DNA from 4 places in the Acetobacter sp. KSO5 genome. Region 3 is predicted to be linked to each of the others. Evidence: riboswitches for the same ligand, from Rfam matches in the RefSeq annotation. Region 3 holds a riboswitch; each other region holds the start of a gene.

Region 1 (7,604 bases), 1.6 Mb from region 3:
CGGCGGTAACAGGCTGGCCAGCTTTCAGAGCCGCAAGGCAGTCCAATAGAGCCTTTGGCAGATGGCTGGCTTGTTCCCGCTGAGCCGGGGTGAGGCGTTTATTCCGTGAGGATAAAGCCAGATGATCCGCTTCCCGCACGGTGGGAACCGGCAGGATAGTGAGAGGCAGGTCCAGATCCGTCACCACCCGGCGGATAATGCAGAGCTGCTGGAAATCTTTTTCCCCAAAAGCTGCGATATTGGCCCGGGTTTGCATAAACAGTTTGGTGACAACGGTTGCAACGCCATCAAAATGGCCGGGCCGGTCTCCGCCGCACAGCATCCGGTCAGGGCCGGACACGCTGATACGGGTGCAAAAGCCGGGCGGGTAGATCTGCGTTTCATCCGGGGCGTACAGAACGTCCACCACGCCGGTTTCTGCCAGAAGTGCTTCGTCGGCCTCCAGACCGCGTGGGTAAAGCTGGAAATCATTTGGGTTGTTGAACTGGATCGGGTTGACGAAGATCGTCACAATCCGGCGGGTGGCTTTGCCGTCCAGTGCGCGCACCAGCGTCAGATGGCCTTCGTGCAAAGACCCCATGGTGGGCACCAGCCCGATTGTTTCACCCTCATGGTGCCACTGCGTGACAATTTCGGCCAGTTCGTGTCTGGTTCTCACAAGCTTCATGACGCATCCCGGTTTGCGATAAAAGGGAAGGACAGCCGCCCGCACGGTTTATGCACGAGAAAACCGAGGAGGGCGGCTGTCCGGCCTGCGCCCGTCTTACTGTGTTTTCAGGAACGGTTCCAGCAGCACCCGGTCCGCAGCGCTCAACCGGCTGGCGGCAGTGCTGGCCTGATGCCAGTATGGATAGAGCAGGGGCGGCAGGCTGGCCTGATTGAGGCGATTCAACTGGTCTTCCGACAGCACCAGTTCAGCGGCCTTCAGGTTGTCTTTTAGCTGGTCTTCCGTGCGCGCGCCGATAATGACGGACGTAATGGCCGGGCGGTGCATGGTCCATGCCAGAGCGATCTGGGCGGCAGAAACGCCATGTTCTTTGCCAACAGCAATCAGCACTTCGACAATATCGAACAGCTTTTCCTTGTCATGCACCGGCGGTTCACCAAAATCTTCAAGCTGGCGGCCCTGCGGGGTGGGCTGGTTGCGGCGATACTTGCCGGAGAGCAGGCCACCTGCCAGCGGACTCCAGACCTGCACCCCAAGACCCTGATCGACAGCGGCGGGCAGTAGTTCATACTCCGCATCCCGCGCCTGCAGGGAGTAATAAATCTGCTGGGAGACAGGGGCAATCAGCCTGTTCCGTTCAGCGACGGAAAGCGTTTTCATCACCTGCCATGCAGAGAAATTGGAAACGCCTGCATAGCGGATTTTGCCCGCACGGGTCAGGGTATCCAGCGCTTCCAGCGTTTCATCCAGTGGGGTGAGGCCGTCCCATTCATGCAGATAGTACAGATCAATATGGTCCCGGCCCAGACGCTTCAGGCTGGCTTCACACGCGGCAATCAGATGCAGGCGGGAAGAGCCTTCTCCATTCGGGCCGTCCTGCATGCGGAAGCGGGCTTTGGTCGTCACCAGAGTTTCCTGCGAGCGGCCTTTCAGGGCTTCTCCCAGAATGGTTTCAGACTCTCCGGAGGAATAGACGTCTGCTGTATCAAACATGTTGATGCCAGCATCCAGACACAGATCAATCAGGCGGCGGGCCCCCGCTGTATCGGTATTGCCGGTTTTGGCAAAAGAGCCTTTGCCCCCGAATGTCATGGTGCCAAGGGTAAAGGCGGAAATACGCAGGCCGGACCGACCGAGCTGGCGATACTGCATCATTCTGTTCTCCGTGCGTGTGGCGGGTAAGGTATGAGCCCCTTGAGAGCTGACGGCTCAGGGCCTTTGTTTCAAGAGTGCAGGGCTGCGTACACAGTGTTTTGACATCTCCCGGAGAGCCTGCTTAACAGGACGCGATGGTTCCCGCTTTGGGATGAAAAGGGAAGTACGGTGAGAACTCCGCTGTTTCTTGGCCGTCGCTGCCCCCGCAACTGTATGTGACATCAGGCTTGTTCCAGCACTCTGCTACAGGGTGTTGTACCACTGGGGACTTCTCCGGGAAGGTATGGAACGAGTGAGAACCCCCGGAAAACCGGTGGTTTTGTGTCATCAGCCAGGAGACCTGCCATCTGATTTCTGGAGTGTCATGCCTGGCGGGGTGTCCGGTGCGTGATGGCGCGTTGCGATGCGCGCTACCGTCTGGCTTGTCCGGGCGGCCTTGGAACTGCACCCCCATGCCGTTTTGTGCGGTGTGTTGCCTGAAGGGTGTTCATGTCGGCCGCATTTTCTGCACCTGTGGTCAAAGGATGGTGTCCCGGCCTGTTTGCGCCCATGCAGGCGGCGGACGGCTGGCTGGTGCGCGTGCGTCCGCCTCTGGGCCGGATGACAGCAGCACAGGCCTATCTGCTGGCAGATGTCGCGGAACAGGACGGCAATGGGCAGATCAGCTTGACCAACCGGGGCAACGTGCAACTGCGCGGCTTTAGTCTGGAGGCCGCGCAGGCTTTCCCGCAGCGGATGATCGCGGCTGGTCTGGGGCAGGCTGACCCGGAAGCCGAGCGACGCCTTGCTCTTCAGGTTTCTCCTCTGGCGGGGAAAGATCCTGCCTGTGCGACAGAGACTATGCTGTGTGCTGACGCTCTGCGGAACGGCTTGATAAATCATCCGTCTCTTTCTGCCCTGCCTGATAAATTTGGTTTTTGCGTTGATGGCGGAGGGTTTTTCCCGACAGGCTCTCTGCGTGCCGATATTATGCTTCAGGCGGTGGGAAGTTCCGTCCCCACAGAGGCTGGCTGGCGCGTGGTGTGTGGGAGTGGCTGCTCAGAGCCGCAGATCGCGCAGGAGGCCGTGCAGACAACCCTTGCTCTGGCAGAGGCTTTTGTAAAACGCGGTGAAACGCAGCGGCCTCTTCGCGAGCCAGCTATCGGGAAACAGCTGTTTGCAGAAATCGGACTGAGGGGCGTGTCAGCCTCCGGGGCAGAAATGCAGAACGGAAGCCTCCTTGCCGCGCGGGCGGGCCATCTGACAGGCTCAGCTTATGCTGCGGTAGCGCCGCTAGGGCGTCTGACCGCCGCAACGCTTCGCGCCTGTGCGCACGTTGCGCAGCAAGGAGATGGCCTGTTGCGGATGACGGCATGGTCTGGGCTGGTTTTTTCCGGTCTGGAAAAAAATCCTGAAATTTCCGGAATGATCACGCATCCTGATGATGCACGCCTGCGCGTTTATGCCTGCATTGGTGCGCCGGGATGTGCACAGGCTGCTGGAGATGTGGGACGCGATGCGCTGGCCCTTGCGCCGTTCCTGCCGGATAAAGCCGATCTGCATGTATCGGGTTGTCGTAAGGGCTGTGCGCATCCCGGTGTCGCAACGGTCACGCTGGTTGCCGGGAGTGAGGGCTATGGCGTGGTGCTGCAGGGCACGGCCAGCGATGAGCCGATTTGTATTCTGCCAAAAACTGAAGATGTAAGAGCTTTTTTGCAGGCTCTGCCTAAAGGAGACGTTTGAATATGCAGGCTTATGATTATATTCGGGATGGAGCCGCTATTTATAAACGCTCCTTTGCCACCATCCGGGCAGAAGCGGACCTGCGCGGCTTTTCGCCTGAGCAGGCGCAAATCGTCGTCCGGATCATTCATGCATGTGGCATGGTGGATGTGGCGCAGTCTGTGGCGATGACGGAGGATTTCGTCTCTTCAGCAAGAGAATCTCTTAAAAAATCCTGTGCTATTCTTTGTGATTCCGAGATGGTTGCGCATGGTATTACCCGTGCTCGTCTGCCTGCGGAGAATGAGGTCGTGTGTACCCTGCGGGATGCTCGCACACCGGGACTGGCTAAAGAGATTGGCAATACCCGCTCCGCTGCCGCGCTGGATTTGTGGGGCGAGAAACTGGCCGGGGCCGTGGTAGCAATCGGCAATGCCCCTACGGCGCTGTTCCACTTGCTGGAACTTCTGGATGCCGGTGCACCGAAGCCTGCGGCTATTATCGGTTTGCCAGTCGGCTTTGTGGGGGCTGCGGAATCCAAAGAGGCTCTTGCAAAAAGGCATGATGTACCGTGGCTGGTTGTGCACGGGCGGCTGGGAGGCAGCGCCATGGCTGCGGCGGCCGTGAACGCACTCGCAAGTGAGGCTGAGTGATGGCGCACGGCACGTTGTATGTGGTGGGTGTCGGGCCGGGTGACCCGGACCTGATGACGCTGCGGGCAGTGAAAGTCCTGCAAGCAGCACCGGCGGTGGCGTATTTCTGCCGGCATAACACACAGGGCCATGCCCGACGCATTGCGCAGGCGCATATTGCTCCAACCACGCAGGAAATCCGGCTGGCGTATCCGTTCACAACCGAAATTTCCGTGAAAGACCCTGCTTACCATACGGACATGAACGCCTTTTATGATCGCTGCGCGCAGAATCTGTCTGCCGTGCTGGAGCAGAGGAAGGATGTGGCTCTGCTCTGTGAAGGCGACCCCTTTCTGTATGGCTCGGCCATGTATCTGTTTGACCGCTTGCGCAGCCGGTTTGCAACGCAGGTTGTGCCGGGTATTTCCGCCATGAGCGGGTGTTGGTCACAGGCGGCGCGGCCTATGACGCATGGTGATGATGTGTTGTGCGTGCTGCCCGCCACCATGCCGGAAGAGGATCTGGCGAACTGGCTGGAAAAGGCCGATGCTGCTGTGGTGATGAAGATTGGCCGCAATATGCCAAAATTACGTAAGGCGCTGACACAGGCAGGGCGTTTGCCAGAAGCTGTTTATGTGGAACGCGGCACACAGCCAGAGGCGCGGTGTTTGCCTCTGGCAGAGCAGGAAGGGCCTGCGCCCTATTTTTCACTGGCGTTGGTTCCTGGCAGAAAGGGTGTCCGATGACGGGGTCTGTCAGCATTATCGGGCTGGGACCAGGCAATGTGCTACAGCGCACGCCACAGGCTAATCAGGCGCTCAGTCGGGCGACGGATCTGGTTGGCTATGGGCCGTATGTGGAGCGCGTTGAGGCGCCTGCATCAGTTGTGCGGCACAGTTCGGATAACCGGGTGGAACTTGAGCGGGCGCGTCATGCGTTGGAAATGGCCATGCGGGGGCGGCATGTTGCTGTCGTGTCCGGTGGTGATGCCGGGGTGTTCGGTATGGCCAGCGCCGTGTTTGAGGCCGTAGACCATGGGCCGCAGGAATGGCGCGGGCTTGAGATTACGGTTGTCCCCGGTGTCAGCGCGGTTCTGGCTGCAGCGGCACGGCTGGGAGCGCCCCTGGGGGGCGATTTCTGTGTGATGTCGCTTTCTGATAACCTCAAGCCTTGGTCTGTTGTTTTGCGCAGGCTGGCTCTGGCTGCAGAGGCCGGGTTTGTGATTGCATTGTATAATCCGCGCTCCAAAGCACGCCCGACGCAGTTGGGGGAGGCTCTGGACCATTTGCGTAGGTGTCTGCCGGGATCAATCCCGGTTGCTTTTGCGCGGGCCATTGGGCGGGAAGATGAGGCCGTGCGTTTGTCCACTCTGGCAGAAGCTGATGCCACATGGGCAGATATGAGCACGCTGGTGCTGATTGGCTGTGTGGCCAGTCATCTGATCCCGCGCCCAGACGGGAGCGTGTGGTTTTATACGTCTCGCAAGGTTGAGGCGGTCTGATGCGTTTGCAGCCACGCCATAGCCTCTTCCGGCGTGTCTACTCTCGGGCAGGCAGGGTGTGGCGGGCGCTCAACCATAATCACCGGGCAATGCAGGGTGCGGGCCGCTGCCAATTTTGGAAAGATTGCCGTTCCACCAGAGTTTTTAGTGACCAGAATGTCAATGTGATGCGCCTGCATCACCGCCAGTTCTGCCGCGTAATCAAACGGTCCGCGCGCGGAGAGGCATGTGGTGTGCGGGGGCAGGCTGGTTGGGTCTGGTGCATCAATGGAGCGCAGCAGATAGGTGTGTTGCGGGGCAGCGCAGAACGGTGCGACCTCCTTGCGTCCGGTTGTCAGAAAAACCCGCAAGGGGGGCTGGCCATAACCTGCGGGGGCCGCCAACAGGCTGGCAGCTACGGTCAGGCTGGGGACACTGTGCCACTGGTCTTCCGCAGTGGGGAGCCACGCCGGGCGTTCCAGCCGAAGCAACGGGAGCTCCAGGTCTGCGCAGGCTTTGGCGGCATGCTGGCTCATGGTGGCGGCAAACGGGTGCGTGGCGTCAATCACAGCTTGAATAGCATGATGATGCAGCCAGTCTTTCAGTCCTTTCACGCCTCCAAATCCGCCAATCCTCACAGCGATATTGGGCAGATGCGGGTTTTTGGTCACGCCAGCCAGAGAGAGTGTGGGGGCAAAAATAGCCTCATGTTCCAGCAGACGGCACAGGCCCGAGGCTTCCGTCGTGCCGCCCAGAATCAGCACGGGCAGGGGTGCAGAGGCAGCAGAGAGGGGCATGGCGTGCTGTATCCTGAAGGACCGTATGGGTCTTTCCATAGCGACCGGCATGGGGTTTCTGCAAGTTGGAGGCTCCGAGAGAGGATGAGCGTGACGAGGGCAGCGCGGAACCGGGGAGAGAGATGTGATGTCTGATGTCTGGCTGACGCTGATCGGTATTGGCGAGGACGGGCTGGACGGCCTGAGTCCTGCTGCCCGCACACTGCTCTCTCATGCGTCGTATGTTGTGGGGGGCGCACGGCATCTGGAACTGGCGGCTGAGAATATTCAGGGAGAAACGCTGGTCTGGCCATCACCTTTCCAAAAAGGTGTAGAGGCTGTTCTGGCCCGTCGGGGCATGCCGGTCGTGGTGCTGGCCTCGGGGGATCCGTTTTTCTATGGCGTTGGTGCAACGCTGGCTAAGTATGTGCCGCCGGAAGAAATGCTGTGTTTGCCTGCGGCCTCGTCCATGTCTCTGGCCTGTGCGCGTCTTGGCTGGGCCTTGCAGGATTGTCGGGTCGTGTCTTTGTGCGGGCGGTCTATGCAGCGCATGAGGCCATTTTTGCAGCCCGGTGCGCAGCTGATTGTGCTTTGTGCGGATGAGCAGTCGCCGGCTCAGGTTGCGGAATGGCTGACGGAGTCAGGCTTTGGGCTCACACGTTGCCATGGGCTGGAAGCGCTCGGCGGCCCAAGAGAACGGCGGTATGATTTTGAGGCGCGGGACGGTGTGCCCGTCACTCCCGGCAGGCTGACTATTCTGGCGCTGGAGATTGTACCGGACAGCCGGACGTTTAGCCTTTCTCTGACTTCGGGCCTGCCGGATTCCTGCTTCGAGCATGACGGGCAGATGACGAAGCGTGAAATTCGTGCCGTGACGCTTTCGTCTCTTGCCCCGCGTGCCGGGGAATTGCTGTGGGACGTGGGGGGCGGCTCTGGCTCTGTCGGGATTGAGTGGATGCTCGCAGACCCGTCTTGCCGCACCATCACGCTTGAACCCGTGCCGGAACGGGCTGCACGGATTGCCCGGAATGCCCTAAATCTGGGGGTGCCTGATTTACAGGTTGTGGAAGTGCGTGCTCCTCAGGGTTTTAAAAATCTGGAACGCCCGGATGCTATTTTTATTGGCGGGGGCGGGAGTCGGACTGGTGTTCTGGAAGGCGCATGGGAGGCGCTCAAACCCGGAGGGCGGCTTG
Region 2 (7,604 bases), 330 kb from region 3:
CCAGTAATCCAGACCGCCCAGCAGACGCACCACCACACAGCGGGCCTGCGCCAGTGTGGTTTCCAGATACAGATCCACCGACATGGGGTGGCGCAACCGGGCCAGACTGGTGACCTGAAGAGACGGCGGTGCCCCCTCTGCCCCGTGTTCGGCCTTTAGCCGCTCCTGCGCGTGGAGCAGGCCGAGCAGATCGCTCTCCGTAAAGGAGAGGACCACCAGATCCGCAGGCGGCAGGCCGAGGTCTTCGGCCTCATCCTGCTCATCAAGCGTCCTGTTTTCCCGAACAAGGAGGTGCATAGGGCGGTCCTGCCTGTTTAACCGGCGGTGGTTGCGGCGGCATCTGCCGCGAGGGCTGCCGTAATGGCGGCCTCATCCAGCCCCTTCTGACCGATGACCACAATGCGGCCCGTGCGGGCGTCCTGCGGGGTCAGCAGGCGGTCAAACTCATGCCGGAAGCGTGTGCCCACGCCCTGCACGGCCAGACGCATGGGTTTGCCCTGCACGGTGGCAAAGCCTTTCATGCGCAGCACGTCATACCGGGCGGCGACATCCTGCAAGAGTGTCAGGAACCGTTCGACGGAAAGCTGCTCCGGCACGGTGACAACGAAGCTTTCAAAATCATCATGCTCATGCTCGCCATCTTCCGCATCATGGTGGGACGGACGGGCCTGAAGGTCTGCCTCGGCCTCGGCACCAAGGCCCAGCAGCACGGCGGGGTCCACCTTGCCATCCTGCGCACGGATAATCCGCACGGGGCGCGGGCAGAGCTTTTTGATCTCGGCTTCCACGGCGTCCAACTGGGCGGCGTCCAGCAGGTCGGTCTTGTTCAGCACAATCAGGTCTGCCGCGTTGAGCTGGTCTTCAAACACTTCGGCCAGAGGGTTGTCATGATCCAGTGAGGGATCCGCCTCGCGCTGTTTGGCCACGGCTTCCGGGTCATCCGCAAAGCGACCGGAGGCCACGGCGGGGGCGTCCAGCACCGTAATCACGCCATCCACCGTCATGCGGCTGCGCACGGTGGGCCAGCCAAAGGCCTTAAGCAGCGGCTTGGGCAGGGCGAGACCGGAGGTTTCAATCACCACATGTTCCGGCGGGTCGGCCCGGTCCAGCAGGGCTTCCATCGTGGGCAGGAAATCATCCGCCACGGTGCAGCACAGGCAGCCATTGGTGAGTTCGACAATATCATCCTCCCGGCAGCCTTCCACACCGCAGCCGCGCAGGATTTCTCCATCAATGCCCAGAGAGCCGAATTCATTCACCACCACGGCAATGCGGTGGCCCTGCGCTTTTTGCAGAATGTGCCGCAGGAGCGTGGTTTTTCCGGCCCCGAGGAAGCCGGTGATGATGGTTACGGGAACGCGGGCGGGTAAACCGGTCATGACGGGTCCTGTTCGGTTGCGGGCACGCGGCCCAGAATCATATCAGACAGTGAGGCCGGGCGGCGGGAAGGCATAACCGTGCCTTTGGCAGAGGCTGCGTAAAGTTTGGCGTAAGCCAGCAGATCTTCCGCTTTTTCCGGCCCGAGATGGCCGAGCAGCCAGGTCCAGCGGTTGGGCATGGAGATGGCCGCTGTGCAGCCCCGGTCACACGCAGCCAGACAGGCAACGGGACGCAGGGTGATGGGTTGCGGGCTGGCCTCCAGCACCGTTTGCAGGCGGTCCAGCAATTGTGCGCCCGGAGGATGCTCCATGGCGGGGCCACCGCGGCGGCAGGTGGTGCAGACATGCAGCACCGGGCCTTCTGCCGCAGCAGGAGGAGATGATGGGGGAGAGGCGGAGTGCGTAACAGACGCAGGCATAAAATTTTCCCGATCAGGCACCATCCCATGCGGAACAGCACTTAAACGGAGTGCACAACTGGTGCTCCTGCCGGGGCAGGAGTGATGCGCGGCGCGGCGCACCCTCGCCTTCCGGGCACCCCGCCGGACACGACACCTCAAACAACCGCCCGCCCCAAAAGGCGCACGGATGATGGCAGGTCTCCTGGCTTGTGTCGTGCAGGTCTGCGCGGGGGTTAACCATGCAGTCTGCGGGTCTGCCTGCCTTCCCGGCCCGGTGGGGGCCGGTGGCATGGACCTGCCCGGTTGAGGGGGCAGGCCCACAGCGGACCATGCAATCACTTACAGTTGCGGGGGCAGCGACGGCCTTGCAGCCGAAGCTGCGCACCGTTCTTCCCTTTTCATCCCTTGCGGGACACCATCATGCGGCTGAGCATCGCATAACCGGGGTATTTTTCAAGTCATGAGCGGACCGCGTTCCGCACACACCTGTTCCGCCGCCTCTTCATCCTCATGCTCGCCCAGATGCGCGGGGAAGGCATTACCGCTAAGCAGAATGACCAGCATGGAGAGCGCACAGACGCCAAGAGCCACCGGCACCAGAACGCTGACCCCATACACCGCCAGCAACTGCCCACCCAGTGCGGAACCAAGCAGAATACCAAGGTTGCTGGTGCTGTTGATGGCCGCCCCGGCCGTATCCGCCGTGGTGGCACGGGCGCGAATGGCGCCGGACATCATGAACGGAATGATGGACGCATAGCCCGCGCACCACAGAGCCGCGACACCCACGCCACCCCACGCTGGCATGAACTGGCCGCCCAGCAGCCCAATCCCCAGCGAAATAGCAGCCCCCGAGGCCAGCACCCCCACACGCGGCCAGCGGTCCACCATAAGGCCGGACGCCCACAGGCCGGACAGGCTGAACACCCCGATAAACAGCAGCGCCACACTGACGGAGGTTTCCGGCAGGCCATGCGCCATCAGCAGCGGGGCGATGTAGGTGTACACCACGTTATGCCCGACAAAAAACAGCGCATTGGCCGAGATTACCCACGCAAAAGCCCGGACAGACTCACGCGGCACCTTATACGGCCCGGACGGACGCCCGGCGGGTTTGATGACTGGGGGCAGACAAACCGCAATCAGCACCGTCAGGACCGCAGCCAGACCCGCCACGACCATAAGGGCCACGCGCCAGCCCGCCAACTGGCTGATGGCCGCCGTTCCCGGCACGCCGAGCACGCCCCCCATGGAAGACCCGCCAAACACAAAAGAGATGGCCCGGCCTGTCAGTTTTTTAGGAACCAGATGGGCCGCGTAGGCGGACACCATGGACATGAGCAGCGCATGCGCGCCCCCGCCAATCGCGCGGCCAAAGCACACGATGCCAAAGGTGGGCGCGAAGGCTGAAATCAGGTTGGAGACCACATACCCAGAAAGGGCGATAAGCAGCAGACGTTTGCGCTCGACGCGCGCGGTCAGCACCGTCAGCGGGACAGCGGCCACCGTGACAATAAGCGCATAGGCGCTGACAGCAAGCCCGGCGCGGCCTGTGCTGATGTTAAAAGCGCGCGCCATATCCAGCAGAAGCCCAACGGGAGCAAGCTCACTGGTGATAGCCGTAAAGGTTGCCGCGCACAGCGCGACAAGGCCGATCCGTGTTGAAACAGAAAGCGTGCTGAACACTGTTTTCACCCTTGCTCAAAGCGTTCGTCAAAGGGCGGTGTCCATATCGTATTTTTTCTAAAAATCTTCCCCTAAAAAACCGCTGCAACAATTCGTGAACAGGAGAGTGAGGTTGGCGGGTTTTACGAAACCCGCCCCTGCTCAGATCGGCCACGCCAGCAGCCGCGGAAAAGCTGGGGAAATGCCCCACAGGCCACATGCCGGAGGGCGCACCTGCCCCATGCCAGCCACCGGGTGGGAAGGAAGACAATTTTGTGACGGGAGGGGGTGAGGCGGGAGGAAGAGGGCAACCGGGCAATCCCCTGCCCTCTTCCCAACCCGAATCAGGGGCCGGACCCTTGAAGAATGGTCCGGCCTGTCTTGAGGTTACCTTATTTGCCTTTGGCCAGCGGATTGACCACCGGGGTATCTTTCCGCAGACTTTTGACCAGTTCCGGCGTCACCTGATGGTCGCCGGTGCCGAATGTGGCCGTGATGTAGTTTGTCAGGGCCGCAATTTCCGCATCGCTCAGACGCTGGACGTTGGACTGACCATCAAAGCCCGGCATGAAGGCATGTTCCGTGCCTGCCGTGCGATCCACCCCTTTGAGGATGGTCATGATCAGGTTGTCCGGACGCCCGGCCCCCACTGTGGAGTTGTTGAACAGCGACGGCACGTAATGGTCCTTCGTGCCAGCGCCATCATGCCCGTGGCAGGCGGAACAGTTGGCATCATAGATGTGCGGGCCATCCATTTCCGCCAGATCATCAATCCGCTGCGGGCCTTTGGTGCGGATGTCGGGCATTTCTGCTGCCTTACCGGCAGCGTCACGCGCGGTATGGTCGGCATCATCATCCATCGGCGCGACCTTCAGGATAAAGGCGGCCAGCGCGTGCAGGTCCGCATCCGTCAGGTGGCTGGTGCTGTGCTCCACGGCCTCGGCCATGGGACCAGCAGCCTGAGCACGACCGGCCACATGCCCGCTGCGCAGGTAAGCCACCAGATCATCCTCGCTCCAGTCACCAATACCACCGGTTTTGCTGGAGGTGACGTTGGGGGCATACCATGTGCCGAGTGACCCGCCAGCCAGATAATGGTCCTGCTTTTCACTCAGCATGAAGTTACGCGGAGTATGACAGGTGCCACAATGTTCCAGCGCATTGGCCAGATAGCGGCCACGACGCAGCGTGTCATACGTGCTGGAATCACCCGTTTCCGGCGTTTCCTTACTGGCGACAAAGTTCCACGCCATCATGGCTGAACGGAGGCTGGCCGGGAAAGAGAGATTTGTCTCCTCCGGGGATTCCGCAACAGGTTTGACCACGTGCATGAACCACGCATACAGGGCTTTTACGTCCTGATCCGTCATGCCGGCGTAAGACACATACGGCATAACCGGATACAGGTAAGACCCGTCCTTGCGCACGCCATGACGGAGCGCATTTTCAAAGTCGGCTTCCGTATAAGACCCAATACCGTGCTGCGGGTCCGGCGTGATGTTGGTGGCAACCACATCACCCATCGGGGTGGCGATTTTCAGGCCGCCCGCAAAGGGTTTTCCGCCCGGTTTGGTATGACAGGCCACGCAGTCTGCCGCTGTGGCGAGATACGCACCACGCGCCAGTTCTGCATCCGCACTTTCCGGCTGGGCCGCGGCATTTGTGCCGGAAGCCGGCGCCATGGCAGCCCCGGTTGCTGCGGACTGGCTGTTTGCAGGCGTTGCAGCCTCCCCGGCGGGAGCCGGGGTTTGAGAGGTTGGGCTGTGGTCAGATGTTTTGGCATCGGACCCGGCGGCAGGCTTGCCCTCTTCCGCCACAGGTGCGGGCACCGTGGGCTGGGCTGGTGCAGGCTGTGCGGCAGGCTTGTCGGCAGGTTTATCCGCAGACTGAGCCAGCGCGACCGGAGACAGAGCAACCGGAGCAAGGGCCACGCCACCGAGGGCTGTTCCGGCAACGAGTGCGGAACAGAGGAGAGTTCTGAAATCAGCCATGAAGCAGTTCTTTTTTCAGCGTATCTGCAACACGCAGCGCCAGCGCTGCGACCGTAAGAGTGATGTTGCCCGTGCCCACGGTTGAGAAAACTGAGGAACTGGCAATAAAGAGGTTCTCATGGTCATGCGTCCGGCAATGGCCGTCCACCACGGAATCCTTGGGGTCCGTGCCCATGATGGTGCTGCCGGAGGGATGGTCCTGCGGGAAGTAGCCGGGGGTCCATTCCTCATCCGTGCCGTGCATCAGGCCGATCAGCTCCTTGAACACCTTGCGGGTGTGTTCACAGCTTTTCACGGTGTATTCCGGCAGTTTGTAATACACGTCCGGGTGCGGAATGCCGAGAATGTCCTTGTTGGTCTTGCTCAGCGTCAGGCGGTTATCCGGGTCGGGCAGCGCCTCGTTATGGCTGAACAGACGCACGGTGTGGGAGGACAGATACCGGATCTGCTCTTCCAGCTCCCGCCCGACATAGCCTTTGGAAATGGCCATCTGGGTAGCGAAATCGACCTGATTGTCATCCACCATATGCACCAGATACGCGCCGCGCTCATTCCGCCAGTCACCATCACGGAAATTGTCGATCACGTTCGTCTCCAGCGGACCACGGCCCGGCCAGAGGGCTTTATCGCCACTAATGAACGTCACCTGCACGCCGGTATGGTCCATCATGTTCCGCCCGACATGCCCGGAACTGTTGGCAACACCATCCGGGCTCTGCTCATCAGCGGAGACCAGCAGCAGTTTGGCGGTTTCAATACAATGCGCGGCAATCACAAAGTATTTGCCGGTTACGCGGTGTGAGTTTTTGTCCGGGTCATAATACTGCACACCGGTCACGCGCTTGTTCGCACTGTCACGCTCGATTTTATAAACCACAGCGTTCGGGATGAACTTCGCCCCGGCGGCCTCGGCATGGTACACGGAATAGCTGCCATTATACATCGCCCCGATGGGGCAGATGGGCATGCAGTTATTGTGGCCTTCACACGTCGGACGGCTGTCATACGGGCGGGTATTACGGGCCTGCGGCTCATGCACCACGCGCCAGGGCGTCTTCTCGTCAATCAGCTTGCGGAACTGCTGCGCGGCGTAGGAAATGGGCAGCGCTTCCATCGGGTACGGCTGCTTGCGCGGAGAGCCGAGGTCTTCCTTGGCCGGGTCCGGCCCGCAGACGCCCATCATCACTTCCGCCTGATAATAGAACGGTTCCAGGTCTTCATATTTCAAAGCCCAGTCACGCCCCTGCCCGTAGCGGGTTTTCAGCTCAAAGTCGGACGGCAGGTAACGCCATGCGCACCCGGCCCAGTGCCATGTGGTGCCGCCCATCATACGCAGGTACACCTGCTGATACGCTTCCGCATTCGGGCCGGAGGTGTGCAGGTAATCGTTCGGGGTGATCTGGTTTGGCGGATGTCTGGCCCACGGCACAGCCGGGAACGGTCCCTGATAAGAGGGCTTGTTTTCCAGATTACGGAAGTTTTCTACAAAATGCTGGCGGTCCACACGGGGGCCTGCTTCCAGCACAATGACGGAAATTCCGGCACGCGCGAGTTCATTGGCAATGGAAGACCCGGCAACACCGGACCCGACAATGACAACATCGGCGGAAAGAGTCTGTTCAGAAGGCATACGGCTGATATTCCCGCTCTCAGGTCGGTTCTACGACGAATTTAGAGGGTGAAAGGGCTGGATGCCCTGTGGGACGGTCGACTTCCGGCGGCTGGGTGGTCCAGTAGAACGGGCCGCCTGTGGCGTAGGTCTTGGGGTAAATGGCGTCCTTCGTGATGTCGAACATCAGGGCGGAGCGATAGACCACCACCTTGCCGTCCGCCACACCGCGATACCAGCCGGTCATAATATCGTGGATGACATCCTTCAGAGCCGGGTCCGCCTTCTCCGCCGCCGCAGCAAATGCGGAGGCACTGGTGAACTGCCCGGAGCCCATCAGATCATGCAATTTGCTGATCTGCGCCTGCCGGTCGGCACTGCTCTGCACAATTCCTGCATAGATGGCATTCCCGATACGCAGATCCAGCGTGGGCCGATCTGTCAGCAAACGAGAGACCGCCATGAACTGCGTGGCCACAGGGTCCGCGCCAGATGCGGGGCTGGGTTGCGTTTCCTCCGCACCGGCAATGCCGCTGGCAACACCATACGTAACGGCAGC
Region 3 (7,604 bases):
CGGCTTCTTCCGTCAGCATCCGGGCAAAGGCGACATCATCCAGCCCGTTGGCCAGAGGGGTAATGTCCGCCATCACAAAGTAACTGCCGTCACACGGCAGCACATCCAGTCCTACGCCGCGCAGGCCTGCGGAGAGGATGTCGCGCTTGCGGGCCATGTCCCCGGCCAGATCGCGGAAATACTGCTCGTCCTTGTTCAGGCCGAACGCCACGGCGCGTTGAAGGTTGGGGGCGGTGGCAAACACCAGATTCTGGTGCGCCTTGGCGACCACGGCAGCCAGCGGGGCCGGGGCGGTGACGTAGCCAACCTTCCAGCCGGTGAGTGAGAAGCTCTTGCCCGCACTGCCAATGCGCAGGCACCGCTCCCGCATGGCGGGGCGGCTCATCAGCGAGACATGCGGCGTGCCGAAGGTGAGATGTTCATACACCTCATCGCATACAGCATAGGCGTCGTGCTGAATCAGCAAACCGGCGATGAAGTCCAGTTCTTCCGTGGTGAAGACCTTGCCGGTGGGATTCATGGGCGTGTTGAGCAGAATGGCCTTGGTGCGGGCAGAAAAGGCGGCGGCCAGAGCCTCCCGCGGGAGCGTCCAGCCCGGTTCTTCCAGCCGCACCAGCTTTGGCACGCCGCCAAGCTGGCGGACCATGGGCAGGTAGGTGTCATAAAGCGGTTCAATCAGCACCACTTCATCACCGGGTTCGATCAGCGCCATGAGTGAGGCGGCGAGCGCTTCCGTAGCACCAGAGGTGACGACAACTTCCGACTCCGCATCAATCTCCAGCCCCTGAAAGCGGGCGTTGGAGTCTGCCACTGCGCGGCGCAGTTCCGGCAGGCCGGTCAGCGGTGCATACTGGTTGCGGCCATCCAGCAGGGCATCCGCCGCCGCCTGCACCATGTCCTGCGGGCCTTCCGTATCCGGGAAACCCTGCCCCAGATTAATGGCGTCATGCGCGCGGGCCAGTTCCGACATCACGGTGAAAATGGTGGTGGGCAGGGCGGCAATCTGCCGGTTGAGCGGTTTTGTCATGGCCGTATGTCCTGGGGGCTGCCGGGGGAAAAACGCAGTGGAAACTACAAAAGTGGCGGGCAGACTGCCACGGGCTGGCAAGGGGAGAAAAGAGGGGAGTTTGATGCCGGATCGTTATATTTCGCACAAGGCCGATTGCCCGCGCGGCCAACCCGTGCAAGTTTGGGGCTGTTCGCCCTGAGCCTTCATGCCTTATGGGCAGGTTACGCGCAGGAAGGACCCCCTCTTGTTCAGTGCAGCACCAGATATATTGATGACGTGACATGAGAAAGATCGAGGCCATAATCAAGCCGTTCAAGCTGGACGAGGTGAAGGAAGCCCTTCACGAACTCGGCCTGCAAGGCATTACCGTGATCGAAGCCAAGGGTTTCGGCCGGCAGAAAGGGCACACGGAACTCTATCGTGGCGCGGAATATATTGTCGATTTTCTGCCCAAGATGAAAATTGAGGTTGTCTGTCCCGCAAATCTGGTGGAACGCGCGGTGGAGGCGATCTCGGCCGCAGCGCGCACCGGACGAATCGGCGACGGCAAAATCTTTATTCTCCCGGTGGAAGACGTGGTGCGAATCCGCACGGGGGAACGAGGGGAAGATGCTATCTGAGGCAGCCCGGCCCGGGGCGCCCCGAGAGCGGACGCGAGTTTTATAATCCTAGACGTGCCGCAAGAGTGTGGTGCGCAACAGGTTGTAGGTGAAGACATATGGTGAAGAAAACGACCACTGCGGGTGACAGCAAAGCCGCAGCGATTGCTAAGGTTTTTGACCTGATCCAGGAAAACTCGGTCGAGTTTGTCGATCTGCGTTTCACGGATCCGCGCGGCAAGTGGCACCACACCACGCAGTATGTCACCACGATTGAAGAAGACACCTTTACCGAGGGCTTCATGTTCGATGGTTCCTCCATTGCCGGATGGAAAGCCATTAACGAAAGTGACATGGTTCTGCTGCCGGACCCGGAAACAGCCGTGATGGACCCGTTTACGGCCCGTCCGCAGCTGATCCTGTTCTGTGACATCATCGAGCCGTCCACAGGTCAGCCCTATAACCGTGACCCGCGCTCCACCGCCAAGCTGGCTGAGCAGTATCTGAAGTCCTCCGGTCTGGGCGACACCGCCTTCTTTGGCCCGGAAGCTGAATTCTTCATTTTCGACAACGTGCGCTTTGGCACGGGCCCGAACTTCGGCAAATATCAGCTCGACAGCATCGAAGGACCCGGCGCGTCCCTGAAGGACTATCCGGAAGGCAACATGGGCCATCGTCCGGGTGTGAAGGGTGGCTACTTCCCCGTACCGCCGGTGGACAGCGAAAACGACCTGCGCGCCGAAATGCTCGCCACCATGGGTGAGATGGGTCTGCCGATTGAAAAGCAGCACCACGAAGTCGCACAGTCTCAGCATGAGCTGGGCACCAAGTTCGACACGCTGGTCCGCTCTGCCGACTTCATGCAAATCTACAAATACTGCGTGCACAACGTGGCCCATTCCTATGGCAAGACCGCCACGTTCATGCCGAAGCCGATCTATGGCGATAACGGCTCTGGCATGCATGTTCACCAGTCCATCTGGAAAGACGGCAAACCGACGTTTGCAGGCAATGGCTATGCGGACCTGTCCGATACCGCCCTGTATTACATCGGTGGCATCATCAAACATGCCAAGGCGCTGAACGCCTTCACCAACCCGTCCACCAACTCCTACAAGCGTCTGATCCCGGGCTTTGAAGCTCCGGTGCTGCTGGCTTACTCTGCGCGCAACCGCTCTGCGTCCTGCCGTATTCCGTATGCCACCAACCCGAAAGCCAAGCGCGTTGAAGTCCGCTTCCCGGACCCGACGGCCAACCCGTACCTGGCGTTCTCCGCCATGCTGATGGCTGGTATCGACGGCATCAAGAACAAGATCCACCCGGGCGATGCCATGGACAAGGATCTGTATGACCTGCCGCCGGAAGAACTGAAGCAGATCCCGACGGTTGCCGGCTCCCTGCGTGAAGCGCTGGAAGCTCTGGCCGCTGACCATGAGTTCCTGCTGGCTGGTGGCGTGTTCACCAAAGACCAGATCGAAAGCTACCTGACGGTGAAGTGGGAAGACGTGTATCGCTTTGAACACACGCCTCACCCGGTTGAGTTCGAAATGTACTACTCCGTCTGATCCCTCTCCTTTAGAGGTTCAGTCGATCAGGAACGCGGCCTTCTTCGGAGGGCCGCGTTTTTTTGTGCCTGCGCTCGGGCTGCACTGTGCCTTTTGGGTGATTGACTCGGCGGGGTGAGGCGATAAGACAACGCCTGTGATGGTTTCCCCCACACAAGGGAATGAAAAGGGAACCGGGTGCAGGCCTCGCTGGCCTTAGTCCCGGGCTGTCCCCGCAACTGTAAGCGGTATGGCTGAGTAGTCCGGACGCAAGGCGTTCGGCCCACTGGAGATGGTGTTTTTCCGGGAAGGGATTGCTCAGCTGCGACGCCGCAAGCCAGGAGACCTGCCATCCAGCAAGTGGTTGCGACCAGGAAACGCCAGTCGGGGTGTGTTGGCGTGCGTAACTGAGTTCTGCCCCGGCTACTGTGCCGTATGGGGCAGGCCGGAGACGCTGTCCTGTGGCAACGGCTGACCACAGGATACGAGTATTATGACCTTCCTTCGTTGCGTGCTGACAACCTCCACCATTCTGGCTGTGGCTGGCTATGGCGGGGTAGCGCAGGCTGCTGCCCTTTCTGATGCACAGACGCCCTCAGGCAAATCTCAGGCACATAAAGCCGCCTCTTCCGGCAAGACTCTGAAAGGTCGGGCCGGTGCAGCGGCTCAGCAGCCGGTCGGCACGGCACCAGCGGGGCGTACAGTTGTCTCGCTTAGCCCGTCGCAGGGATTGCCGGAAGTGGTTACGGTCAGTGCGTTGCGCAGGCCGGTGCGGGCGGATGATGTGGGCTCCAGCGTCACCGTGGTCACAGATGAGCAGATTGCCACCCAGCAGCGGCGCACGCTGCCCGATATTCTGGCGCGTCAGCCGGGGCTGAATGTGGTGCGGTCCGGCGGCTTTGGCGGCACAACGTCCATTTTCATGCGCGGTTCAAACGCCAATGACGTGAAGGTGCGTATTGATGGCATGGACATCAATGATGGCAGTTCCGCCGATAATGCGTTTGATGCCGGGCAGTTTGTAACGGACGGTATTGGCTCCATTGAAATTCTGCGTGGCCCGCAGAGCGGCCTGTATGGCGCAGATGCCATGGCCGGGGTGATTGATATCAACACCAAACAGGGCGAAGGGCGCTTCAAACCGTTTGTGCGGATTGAGGGTGGGTCTTACGGCACGTTCAATCAGGCCTTCGGCGCGTCCGGCAGCAGCGGGCGGTTCCATTATAATGTCGTGTTGTCCCATTACCGCACCGACGGTTTTCATGAAGTCCCGCGTTATATTGAGCGGTATAATGAGGCCAATCGTGCCCAGCGCCGCGCGGGCGACCGGAATGATAACCGCAGCGCAAACGTCAAACTCGGTTATGATGTCACGCATAATTTTGATCTTGGTCTGACGGCGCGCCTGATACAGGCCAATTATCATACCTTCACATCGTATGATGACGTGTTCACGCCGTATAACGGTGACCAGCTGATCCGGGACCAGAATACGCAGAATGAGGCCGTTGTGCGCGGCACAGCGCATCTTTCCTCCTTCGGCGGGCGGTTTGATCAGGTTTTAGGGCTCGGTTACATGACCAACCGCCGCCGCTACATGCAGGACGGGTCTTATGCAGATGGTGAGCCCGCCATGACGGACCCGTACTATTACCGTTCAACCCGCCTCAAGGTGGACTGGCACGGCACGGTGGATCTGCGCAAATACGGGACTCTTCTTGTGGGTGCAGAGCATTTTCATGACACGATTGATGTCTCGACCAGTGACCCGACCGAACCCATGCACACTACAGCAGGCATGGATACCACAGCGGGCTATGGGCAGTATGAAGGCAACTGGAACCGCATTCTCTACGGCGCGGCCAATGTGCGGTATGATTCCAATTCCCGCTACGGCAACCATGTCACCTGGCGTGTGGCCCCGGCCATTCATGTGCCGAACACCGGGACCATCATCAAAGCCAGTGCCGGGTCAGGCTTCCATGCGCCGTCGCTGTATCAGCTGTTTGTCAATCAGCGTGGGGCAGGCTGGGGGGAAGAGGGCAACCCTAACCTGAAAGCCGAAACCATGATTGGCTACGATGTGGGCGTGGAGCAGAAACTGCTGCATGACAAACTGCATTTTGGCGCCACATGGTATGACAACAAGGTGCGGAATCTCATCCAGTCTTCATCCTACGTGTTGCCACTGGCAGGGAGCGCGTGGGGGGATTACATCTATTCCTACGGCAATGTGGGCCATGCGCGGATGTATGGCGTGGAAGCGTTCCTGGACTGGAAGGCGTTGAATACGCTCAGCTTTGCGCTGAACTATACCTGGACCCACGCGCGGGATACGGAAAATAATGCGCCGTTGCAGCGCCGCCCGCAGCATAAGTTCAATTTTAACACCACATGGTCCCCGGTGAAGGATTTCACGCTGTCTGGCAATATTCTCTACACCAGCGGCTGGCGGGATTATCCGTTGGTGGGTGAAAACTATTGCAGCACCTGTGGCAAGGGGCACGGCTATTTCACGATTGATCTGACCGCGCATTACAAAATCAATCGCTATATCTCGGTTTTTGCGCGGGCGGATAATCTGCTTAACCGGCAGTATGAAGACCCGATTGGCTACCTCCAGCCCGGTCGCGCCGGATATGGTGGCTTTACGCTGAATTACTGATCCCGCACGGGGCGCATGCCAGAAGGCAAATGGCCTTTTTTACGCCATGCGTTAGAGTGACAAGACAGTTTGAGACGTATTTCAGAAAGGTTTTTCCCGTATGGTCACGCAACGCCCCGAAACACAGTCCACACAGCGCCAGCCGGTGCGTCGCACGCTTAAGGCACTGGTGCGGTCTGGCATGCTGATGGGCCTGCTCTGCGCATCCGTGTCCGGCACGGCGCTGGCGGAAGACAGCACGGTGCATAACTGGACCACCAGCGGGAATGTGACGGTGGCGGATCGCTTCCCGGATGTGCAGGCGTCCGGCATTGCGCGGTTGCCGGACGGGCGGATTGTGCTCTCTCTCCCCACCAGCGCCCAGCGGCATAAAGGCCCGGTGCTGGTTACGTGGACGCAGGGGCAGTTGACGCCGTTCCCCAGCAAAGCCGCGCAGAGCAGGATTATCTCTCCGCTGGGTATGACGGTGGACGCCAACGGCCAGCTCTGGCTGCTGGATGAAGGCGTGCGTGCTGGCAGCAAGGCCAAAGCCAAACCGGCCCTGCTGCATATTGACCCGAAGACGAACAGGATTGTCCGTCGTTATGCGTTTGGCGCGCCCGCCGTGCGGCCAGACAGCCATGTGAATGATGTGCGCGTTGACCTCACCCATGGCAGCGCCGGCACGGCATTTGTCAGCGATACGTCCCAGACCACGCACCCCGCTCTGCTGGTGGTGGATCTGGCCAGTGGCAAGGTGCGGCGTATTCTGGAAGAAACCGTGTCCGTAAGCCCGGTGCCGGGTTTTGTGATGGAAGCAGACGGTCGCCTTGGCCGGTATGATGCCGAGCATCCCACCGTGCCGCAGGGCGGTGTGGACGGTGTGGCCCTGAGTGCGGATTCTACGCGCCTTTACTGGTCTCCGCTGTCCTCCCGCCGCCTCTACAGCGCGCCGACAGCTGTGCTGGCAGACCCCAACGCCACGGAAGCCACGCTGGAAGCTGCCGTGAAGGACGAAGGGGAAGTCGGGATTATGGACGGCATGATGACCGCCCCTGATGGCAGCCTGTATGTAACGGATATTGAGCGCCATGCCGTGGTGCGCCGCGCACCGGATGGCAGTCTGTCCCTCGTTGCGCAGGATGCCCGTCTGATTGCACCGGACAGCATGGCGTTTGATGGCAACACCATTTTGCTGACAGTCGGCCAGTGGGCGCGCCTGCCGGACTTCCATAATGGCAAGGACATGCAGGAACGCCCGTATATTCTGGTGCGTATTACCCCGCCTGAAGTCGCAGCTTCAACTCAGCCTGCACAGCAGTAAAAGGTGAGATGGGGCAAAAATGTCTACACAGGATTTTATTTCGACTATCCCAAAAGCTGAGCTGCATCTGCATATTGAAGGCAGTCTGGAGCCGGAACTGATGTTTGCGCTGGCGCGGCGGAACCGGGTTTCCATCCCGTTTTCCTCTGTGGAAGATGTGCGTAAAGCCTATCAGTTTACAAAATTGCAGGACTTTCTGGATATCTATTACGCCGGGGCGGATGTGCTGCTGACGGCGGAGGATTTTCGGGATCTCGCCGTCGCCTATTTTGATCGTGCAGCGGCAGATGGCGTAACCCATGCCGAGATCTTTTTTGATCCCCAAACGCATACGCTGCGAGGTGTTCCGTTTGATGTGGTGATGGAAGGGCTGCTTGCCGGGGTGGAAGAGGCCCGGCGCAGGCACGGGATGAGTGTTCTGCTGATCCTGTGCTTTCTGCGTCATCTGGATGAAGAGTCCGCTTTTGCGATGTTCCGATCAGCT
Region 4 (7,604 bases), 220 kb from region 3:
GTAGGTCCACAAGTGATCTGTCAGAACATATTTCGGGTTAACCTGCCCCTGACAGCCTTCCGTATAGGGCTCCTCGGGGTCTTCTGAACCATCTTCGGGATGCAGAATATTTTTCAGACGCACAGAACTTTTTTCCGGGAGGTTCAGATCATCCCACGAAAAAGGAACATCCTCCCTGAAACCCACAATTGCAATGCGTTCCCGATGTTGCGGGAGAAAATGCTGTGCATCAATAACACGGGACCAGACATGGTATCCGAGCTCTTCTGTCAGCGTTTTAAGAATAACCTCAAAAGTCCTTCCTTTATCATGACTTTTAAGATTTTTAACATTTTCCAGAAGAAAGGCTGCGGGACGTTTATCTTTGAGAATACGGGCGACATCGAAAAATAGTGTTCCCTGCGCTTCACAGGCAAAGCCGTGGCTTCGACCCAGGGAGTTTTTCTTGGAAACACCTGCAATAGAAAACGGCTGGCAGGGGAAACCAGCCACCAGAACATCGTGGTCGGGGATTTCAGACGTTTCAACCTGCGTGATGTCACCCGCTACCGGTCTGTTATCCCTGTAATTTGCCATATAAGTTTGCTGGGCGAATTTATTCCATTCTGAGGTGAACACACACTGGCCTCCAATGGTCTCAAACCCCCTGCGCAGACCACCGATCCCCGCAAACAGATCAATAAATGTGAAACGCTTTTGCGTGACGCCTGAACCCTGCTTGCCTGCAAGGTTGCGCAACATGCCTACGGCTGCAGAACGCGGTTCGCTCTCGCCATTTTCCCAGCGATAAACCTGCCGCTTACTGTAGCCGAGGACATCAGCAAGCTCTTCAACGGTCAGGCCTGTCTGGCCACGCAGCATGGAAAATTCGTTCTCAGACATAACGCCTCTGGGTCATTTTGTGACGTTATGTCACTCACGAACCCAGAATTCAAGCATAATGGCCCACATATGTTCTCCCTGGGAAGAAACCCGTTTGCGAAGCGTGGCCTGAGGCACAAGCGGAACACAACGACCAGCTTACCCAGCCAGACAAAGACAGGCCGTTTTTCAGAAATTTGCCGTGACGGAGAAGCGGGCGGAGCGGGGTTCGAGGGGGTGGTAGGTGGCGCCGGTTTCGACGGGGGATGTGGGGGTCATGCGGTAATCGTAGGCGTATTGGGAGGCGGAGGCGTGGGTGTTGGTCAGGTTGTAGATGCTGGCCTGCACCTGAAGGTATTTTGTGATGTGGTAGCCGACATCCATGTTCACTTCCTTATAGCCGTGGGAGCGCAGGGAGTTATCTTCGATTAAGGGGTAGGACCCGAGCCAGCGGAACTGCACTCCGCCGAAGAACCCGCTGGGGTGATCCGCCAGCAGGCCGAAGGAACCGATGAAGTTAGGGGCGTTGGCCACATAGCGCCCCGGCAGGCCATAGAGGCCGGGATTTCCGGTAAAATAGCGGGCGTGGGTGGAGGCAATATCTGCGTTGAGTTCCAGCCAGGGCAGCGGGTGATACTGGCCGGAGAGTTCAAACCCCTGCCTGCGGCTGGGAGCGCCGGCGTCGTTCACGCCTTCATCCGCGTCGTAGGTGAGTTCTGAACTGAAATCGATGCGGAAAAAGGCGGCCTGCAGGTTCAGTTTTGGGATGATGTTGGTACGGACGCCCAGTTCCTCACTGGTGGCGCGGGTCATGAAGGGGGTGGCGATGGCACCGTTGGCAATGCCATCAGTCGGCACGGTGCCGAGGACGGCGCGGATATCGTTAGAATGATAGCCCTGCCCGGCACTGATATAAAATTCCGTTTTATACCACGGGCCGAAAATCAGGCTGCCTTTGGGCTGAAAAAGCCACTGATGCACACGGCCCCTGTAACCGGAAACGAGGCTGTGATCTGAGCCGCCGTAATAATCGCCACGCAGGCCGACAACGGTACGCAGCCAGGGCAGCCAGTGGGTGATGTTCTGGCCGAACAGACCGACATTGCCTTGTGAGACGTTATCCGCATTACAGACATACTGGCCGGTGGGCACGCTGCTATCCGGGCAGTCGGGCAGGACTTTGCGCTGACGGGTGTGGCGACGGTCGATATAAATGCTGTCCCAGCGGCCTTGTACGCCAAAAATGGTGTCTGTAGCGCGGTGCAGGAAGGTGTCGTGCCGCTGGTATGCCGATGTGCCGCCAAAGGTGGTGCGGGTTTCGTCCTGCTGTTCCTGATCGCCATTGATGGGGTCGTTCAGATAATGGCTAAAATCGTTCCATAGAGTCAGGCGGCTATGCACGACGTAAAGCGATGTTTTGAGCTGCCAGTTATCGTTATGCAGAACATGATGCGCGGAAACGCTGAACCGTTCGGAATAGCCGCCGTCGCTTGGGTCCAGAGAGCCGTAACGGCTGATGAGGCCTTTCTGGTAGGCCTCCAGAGGCTGGTCGGTCGTGTTGTTCCATTGGCCTCGGTAATACAGGCCGGTCAGGTTGAATTTGGTGTGTTCTGTGGTGTGGGTGTAGCGCGCGGCGGATTTGATGCCCCGGAAGTTGTCCGGGTGCGCCCACGGGCCATTGAGGTGGTCGATTGAGAAAGCACCAAGCAGTTTATCGCCATTTTTGAAGTGCGCTGTATCGCCAATAAACGCATGTTCGTCGCCCAGTGTGCCGAGACTGCCAGAAGCCTGCCCGCGCAGGTCATCCGTTAAGCGGATATGGTCGGACCCGACGACGCCGAAATCCCCGACATCCGCGTAAAAGGGGCCTTTGGTGTAGTCGATGCCCTGTGCGAGTTCCGGCATGAGGAAATTGACATCTGTATAGCCCTGCCCGTGGGCGTGGGTGGGTTCATTAACCGGGATATCATCCACAAAACTGGCAAGGTCTGTGCCGTGGTCCAGATTGAAGCCGCGGAGAAGATACTGGTTGGCCTTGCCCTCGCCCGAATGCGCGGTGACGACCAGACCGGGGACAGATTCCAGCAACTGCCCCACTCGGTAAACCGGGCGCAGGCGGAGTTCCTTGGCGGTAATGCTGCCCTGACTGGCCGTGAGCGCGCGGCCAATGGGATCTGTATGTGAGGCGATGACCTGAAGATGCTCTTCCCCGTGGGCCTCGGTTGTTTTGTGGCCGATGAGTTTTTGGGGGGAATCTGCCGGCGTGATGGGAGGCGTGACCGGGGAGGCGCGGCGGGCTGCATCTTTGGATGGCGTAGGTTTTGCAGACGGTGCGGCGTGTGCGGTGGTGGTGAAGGCAGAGGCGCAGAGGAGCGCGACGATAAACGGAGAGCGTCCGCGCCGGACAGGACGCGGAGACACAACGTGACCCATAACTGTTCCCCGATATCCGGCTCACCCCGTCCGGCTATCATGACTGAGCGACGAAGGCAGGTCTCCTGGCTCACGGGGGTTGTCTGACGCGCCTTCCCAGCCGTTATGGGGCCAGTGGCGTGATGCATCAGCGCACCGTTTACAGTTGCGGGGGCAGCCGCTGCCTGAACCCCGGGCCTGTGCGCCCAGCCGGATCCTTCAGCGTTCCCTTTTCACTCGCTTGCGCGAGACCTTCGACAGCCGCAGAGGTAGGGGATGGGCTTTGGGTGGGTCAAGGGTATGGGTGCCTTGATTTCAAAAAAACATCACGTGCTGGCAGGCGCTGGCCGGTGTAGGAAGGAGGCGTGAAATCCTTCTGCTTGTGAGCAAGATGATGCCTCAGTCTTCCCGTCCCGGACCAGAAATTTCCTCTCCCTCCACCCAGCGGGAGACCGCGACGGAACGCTGGCTGGCCACGTTGCGCCAGAAAATAAAGGCGGATGGCACGCAGCCGCGTGTGCATTTTAGCCGCACGCCGGACCGGCCGCTGGACCATGAGGGCGTGATACGGGATTTTGAATAACCGTTCACATTGTGTGAGCGGAGGCAACGGCCTTTTATCCTGAGCGTTTCAGGCAGGTGATGGCATCCGGCGTTCCGGATGCAGCGTGCTTTCTGACGTGATGAGGACCCTGCCGTGATGACCCTGCCCCGCAAACCGGTTTTGAGTATGGCGCTGGCTGCTGGCCTGCTGGCGGCTGGTGCGTTCATCGCCCCGGCACAGGCCCAGCGTAGCATGCTGTTTTCTGGCACCCTGGCGCCGGAGCATGGCGCGCCTGCGCAGGTGCATGGGAATGTGGTGGCGCTCTATTACGCCGGGGCGCATGTGCTGCGCTATACCGTGACATGGGACGGGCTGAGTGGCCCGGTGACGATTGCGCATCTGCACGGCCCTGCCCTGCCCGGCAAGGATGGGCCGCCGGAAGTGACGGTGCACGGCCCGTATAAAAGCCCGCTGAGTGGCAGTGTGATGCTGAGCACGGAGACGGAGCGGGATTTGCTGGATGGGCGTATTTACCTGAACCTGCATACCCAGAAATATCCGAATGGTGAGGCGCGGGCGTGGTTGGGGAAGAGTGAATAGTCCTTGAGAAACACCCAAGGTTTACTACATCTGAATACCGAGTTTGGGGGCGAGCCAGACCATGCCCAGATAGAGCAGGATGGTGACGCCGCAGCCGGCGCCTAATGCCAGCCAGAAGGGCACGCCATGCCGCATGATCCACGGGATGAGCAGGAACATGGGCAGGGATGGCAGCACGTACCAGAACGTGGCCCCCACATGGGCTTCCATGCGGGCGGGGTCTTTGGTTTCCAGCCAGAGCCAGATCATTCCAAAGACGGAAATAAGGGGGAGAGAGGCCACCAGCGCGCCAAGGCCGGGGTAGCGGCGGGCGAGCGAGGAGACCAGAGCAATGGTCAGCCCGGAGAGAAGGGCCTTGAGCCAGAAAAACATCGTTCTTTCCGGTGCAGAACCCCTCCGCCTGCTGAAAAGCTGACGGAGGGGCTGGCAGATTTTAGAGGTGGGTGTCGCCCTGCCGGGGCTGAGCAGCTTGCCCCTGCGGCGGCATCTGGCCGGGCTGTGCGCCGTTCTGCGGGGCACCTTCGGACGTCAGTTTGCCGGGCTGGGTAGAATGTTCCACATCATACGCTGTGGCCTTCTGGGCGTAGGTGCCTTTTGCGCCGGGATGCTCCTGATCATACAGAGCAGCCTTCTGCCTGGCTTCCTTACGATAGACGTGGCGGCGATACATGCCGGTGACGCAGCCCCCCACGGCACCCAGAACGCCATGATTGGCGACATGGCCGCCGACAGCGCCCACAGCCCCGTATTTCAGGCAGCCGCCCGGTTCCGCCTGTGCGGCGGTAACTGTTGTGCCAGCCAGAGCGGCAAGAACGCTCAGAGTGATCAATCGACGCATCTCTATTTCCTTTCTTCTGCCAGATAATGAGGCAGATTTCCCTGTAAATGTATCGAAAGAGTGCTGCGGAGACAATGTGCGCCCGCTTGCGTCCCCTTTGCGCAGAAGAACAGGTCTTTCTTTGACGGTGCCCTTTTATTCAGCGGTGCGGCACCCCATATTTAAAAGATAACAAAATGAAAAAAATAAGGAGGCCGTTATGAGACGCCCCTTTGACACCAGTCGCGCAGGGTCTGGTTTCCTGCATGGGTCTCGCTTTTCCCGGGGTATTTTGAACCCCCGCTCCAAACGGGTTGAGCGCCCGGAGACTGAGGCTGCTGCACAGACGTCAGGCACCACGGCCTCAGGGAACGCCGGGGCGGCTCACACAGACACGCATGAACCGGACGGCGCATCCTCCGAAAAAACCGAGAAAAGCCCGGATGAAACCACCGACCAATGCTTTGCCTGAAAGGCGACGTCAGGCGGCGGGCAGTGTTGCGAGGAACGTTGTGACCAGCGTTTCCAGAAGAGTTTGATCTGCGGGAGAAAACCGATCTTTGCGCGGGCTGTCGAGATCCAGCACGCCGAGCAGGTGGCCTTGTGCGACCAGCGGAATGACGATTTCAGACGCCGAAGCGGCATCACACGCAATATGGCCGGGGAACGCATCCACATCCGCCACGCGCTGGGTGGTGCGGGTCTGGGCGGCGGTGCCACAAACCCCCTTCCCCATCGCAATGCGCGTGCAGGCCACACGGCCCTGAAAGGGGCCGAGGACCAGTTCACCCTGTGACGCAGACGCCTCTGTCTGTCCGGACGGTACAGCGGAGGCCAGCGTGAACAGCGTGGCCTGTGCTGTTGCGTGCGGACGGTAGAGGTAGAACCCGGCCCAGTTGAGATCTGGCAGCGCCTCAAAAATAAGGGCAGCCAGATTAGCCATATTGGCCAGAGGGTCCTGCTCCGCCGCCAGCAGACCGGTGGCGGCGGAGAGCAGATCTTCCGGGGTGAGGCGATAGGCCGGGGCGCTCATGGTGTGCGCTTACTGAGCCAGCAGCGCCGGGCCGCGCAGAGCGGAGCGGCTGCAGACGGCTTCCTGCTGGTCCCGGTTGAGGGTTGTGATGTCAAACATCACGGTCGGGCTGAGCATCAGACGCCCCTGCCCGCCCCATGCGTAAGCCGGGTTGGTGCGTATACCCTCGCGGCTGGCGAGCTGGCGGCCGAGGGTGCGAACGGTAGTGTCCGTCACCAGTTTATGGGCGTCACAATAATACATCAGACCGCCAACGTTTTCCGCCGACGCATGTTCCACCGTGGGGATGCCATCATAATCCAGCACGCCGGGCGCTGCGGTGGCTGCTGTCATCGGGGCAGGACCGGCTGGCACCGTCAGCACGCCGGACGCAGGAGCCTGCGCCGCGTGCGCCTGCGGCAGAGCCGCGGACAGAGCGAGACAGCCGGTCAGGGCCAGAAAGACAGGGCGAAGTTTCAGCATAGGCTTGGTCCTCTTGGTATCTGCCAAACGGCAGTGAGGAGGACAGAATAAGGACAGACATCAGCACGCGGCAAGGGCGGGCTGCTCTGCGTTGGGTGGGGGGATGCCAGGAGGCTGGATGCGGGGAGGTGCATTACCAGGCGGCTGAGAGGGTGTTGCTTGTTGCCTGAAGGGGCTCGAAAGACTTAAGACAGGGTGCAGTTCTTTTGGCTGCACCCTTTTCTTTTGAGCAGGTCGTCTTTTTCCATGTCTTATGAGCCGCCTTTACTGGCACAGAACAGGGGACGTCTTGGCTCTTTTCTGTATCGTTCCTTCGCCATTGTTTTGTTTGGCCTGATTCTGTTTCCGGAATTTTACCATCTTGGCTCTCAGAGCATCGAACCATGGGATGAAGCCCGGCATATTGGCTCGGCTTATGAGATGCTTTTCCGGCATGACTATGTGGTCAACTACTGGCAGGGCAAAAAAGATTACTGGAACCTGAAGCCGGTTTTGAGTTTTTTGCCGATTATTCTGTCCGTCAAGCTATTTGGTAAGGGACTGATGGCGGCACGCCTTCCCTCCCTGCTGGGATTTGTGGCGATTGTTCTGGGGCTTTACCAGTTTGCGGCACGCAAATTCTCACGCGTGGAAGGGCTTTACGCCATCACGCTTTTTTCCATCTGGTCACAGGCTCTTACCGCCCACAGTTTTCGTGTGGTGGATGCGGATGCGCTTTACTGCACGTTTTACCTGTTCTGCATCCTGCTGTGCCTGAAACGCACCAGCCTGTCCTTCTGCCTTGCCTGCGTACTGGCCGCCTTGTGTTTTCTGAGCAAAAGCTGGCATGCCCTGACACTGCTGCCGCCGCTGGCGCTGACGTGTGTGCTGACGGA

What was found. A riboswitch is a leader RNA that binds a small molecule or an ion and turns the genes downstream of it on or off. The one in region 3 is predicted to bind cobalamin.
Region 1: another riboswitch for cobalamin. It lies ahead of cobG (precorrin-3B synthase); the one in region 3 lies ahead of ACHQGU_RS04125 (TonB-dependent receptor plug domain-containing protein).
Region 2: another riboswitch for cobalamin. It lies ahead of ACHQGU_RS02550 (DUF1636 domain-containing protein); the one in region 3 lies ahead of ACHQGU_RS04125 (TonB-dependent receptor plug domain-containing protein).
Region 4: another riboswitch for cobalamin. It lies ahead of ACHQGU_RS03200 (TonB-dependent receptor); the one in region 3 lies ahead of ACHQGU_RS04125 (TonB-dependent receptor plug domain-containing protein).

What each region holds. Positions count from the first base shown of each region.
Region 1 is NZ_CP172014.1:2,556,585-2,564,188, reverse strand. It holds gene panC (pantoate--beta-alanine ligase) at 1-667, opposite strand, end outside; gene ACHQGU_RS11485 (aldo/keto reductase) at 764-1,819, opposite strand; cobalamin riboswitch at 1,941-2,185, shown strand; gene cobG (precorrin-3B synthase) at 2,312-3,544, shown strand; gene ACHQGU_RS11475 (precorrin-8X methylmutase) at 3,547-4,176, shown strand; gene ACHQGU_RS11470 (precorrin-2 C(20)-methyltransferase) at 4,176-4,901, shown strand; gene cobJ (precorrin-3B C(17)-methyltransferase) at 4,898-5,656, shown strand; gene ACHQGU_RS11460 (cobalt-precorrin-6A reductase) at 5,626-6,432, opposite strand; gene cbiE (precorrin-6y C5,15-methyltransferase (decarboxylating) subunit CbiE) at 6,560-7,604, shown strand, end outside.
Region 2 is NZ_CP172014.1:568,009-575,612, reverse strand. It holds gene cobN (cobaltochelatase subunit CobN) at 1-297, opposite strand, end outside; gene cobW (cobalamin biosynthesis protein CobW) at 315-1,379, opposite strand; gene ACHQGU_RS02550 (DUF1636 domain-containing protein) at 1,376-1,798, opposite strand; cobalamin riboswitch at 1,955-2,215, opposite strand; gene ACHQGU_RS02545 (MFS transporter) at 2,234-3,466, opposite strand; gene ACHQGU_RS02540 (cytochrome c) at 3,838-5,127, opposite strand; gene ACHQGU_RS02535 (GMC family oxidoreductase) at 5,429-7,066, opposite strand; gene ACHQGU_RS02530 (sorbitol dehydrogenase family protein) at 7,086-7,604, opposite strand, start outside.
Region 3 is NZ_CP172014.1:898,770-906,373, forward strand. It holds gene ACHQGU_RS04110 (aminotransferase) at 1-1,027, opposite strand, end outside; gene ACHQGU_RS04115 (P-II family nitrogen regulator) at 1,291-1,629, shown strand; gene glnA (type I glutamate--ammonia ligase) at 1,728-3,173, shown strand; cobalamin riboswitch at 3,297-3,521, shown strand; gene ACHQGU_RS04125 (TonB-dependent receptor plug domain-containing protein) at 3,646-5,817, shown strand; gene ACHQGU_RS04130 (L-dopachrome tautomerase-related protein) at 5,999-7,120, shown strand; gene ACHQGU_RS04135 (adenosine deaminase) at 7,140-7,604, shown strand, end outside.
Region 4 is NZ_CP172014.1:679,940-687,543, reverse strand. It holds gene dcm (DNA (cytosine-5-)-methyltransferase) at 1-882, opposite strand, end outside; gene ACHQGU_RS03200 (TonB-dependent receptor) at 1,051-3,282, opposite strand; cobalamin riboswitch at 3,332-3,544, opposite strand; gene ACHQGU_RS03195 (hypothetical protein) at 3,665-3,856, shown strand; gene ACHQGU_RS03190 (CHRD domain-containing protein) at 3,974-4,417, shown strand; gene ACHQGU_RS03185 (DUF3147 family protein) at 4,442-4,789, opposite strand; gene ACHQGU_RS03180 (hypothetical protein) at 4,851-5,255, opposite strand; gene ACHQGU_RS03175 (hypothetical protein) at 5,455-5,706, shown strand; gene ACHQGU_RS03170 (GAF domain-containing protein) at 5,716-6,267, opposite strand; gene ACHQGU_RS03165 (hypothetical protein) at 6,277-6,729, opposite strand; gene ACHQGU_RS03160 (ArnT family glycosyltransferase) at 6,976-7,604, shown strand, end outside.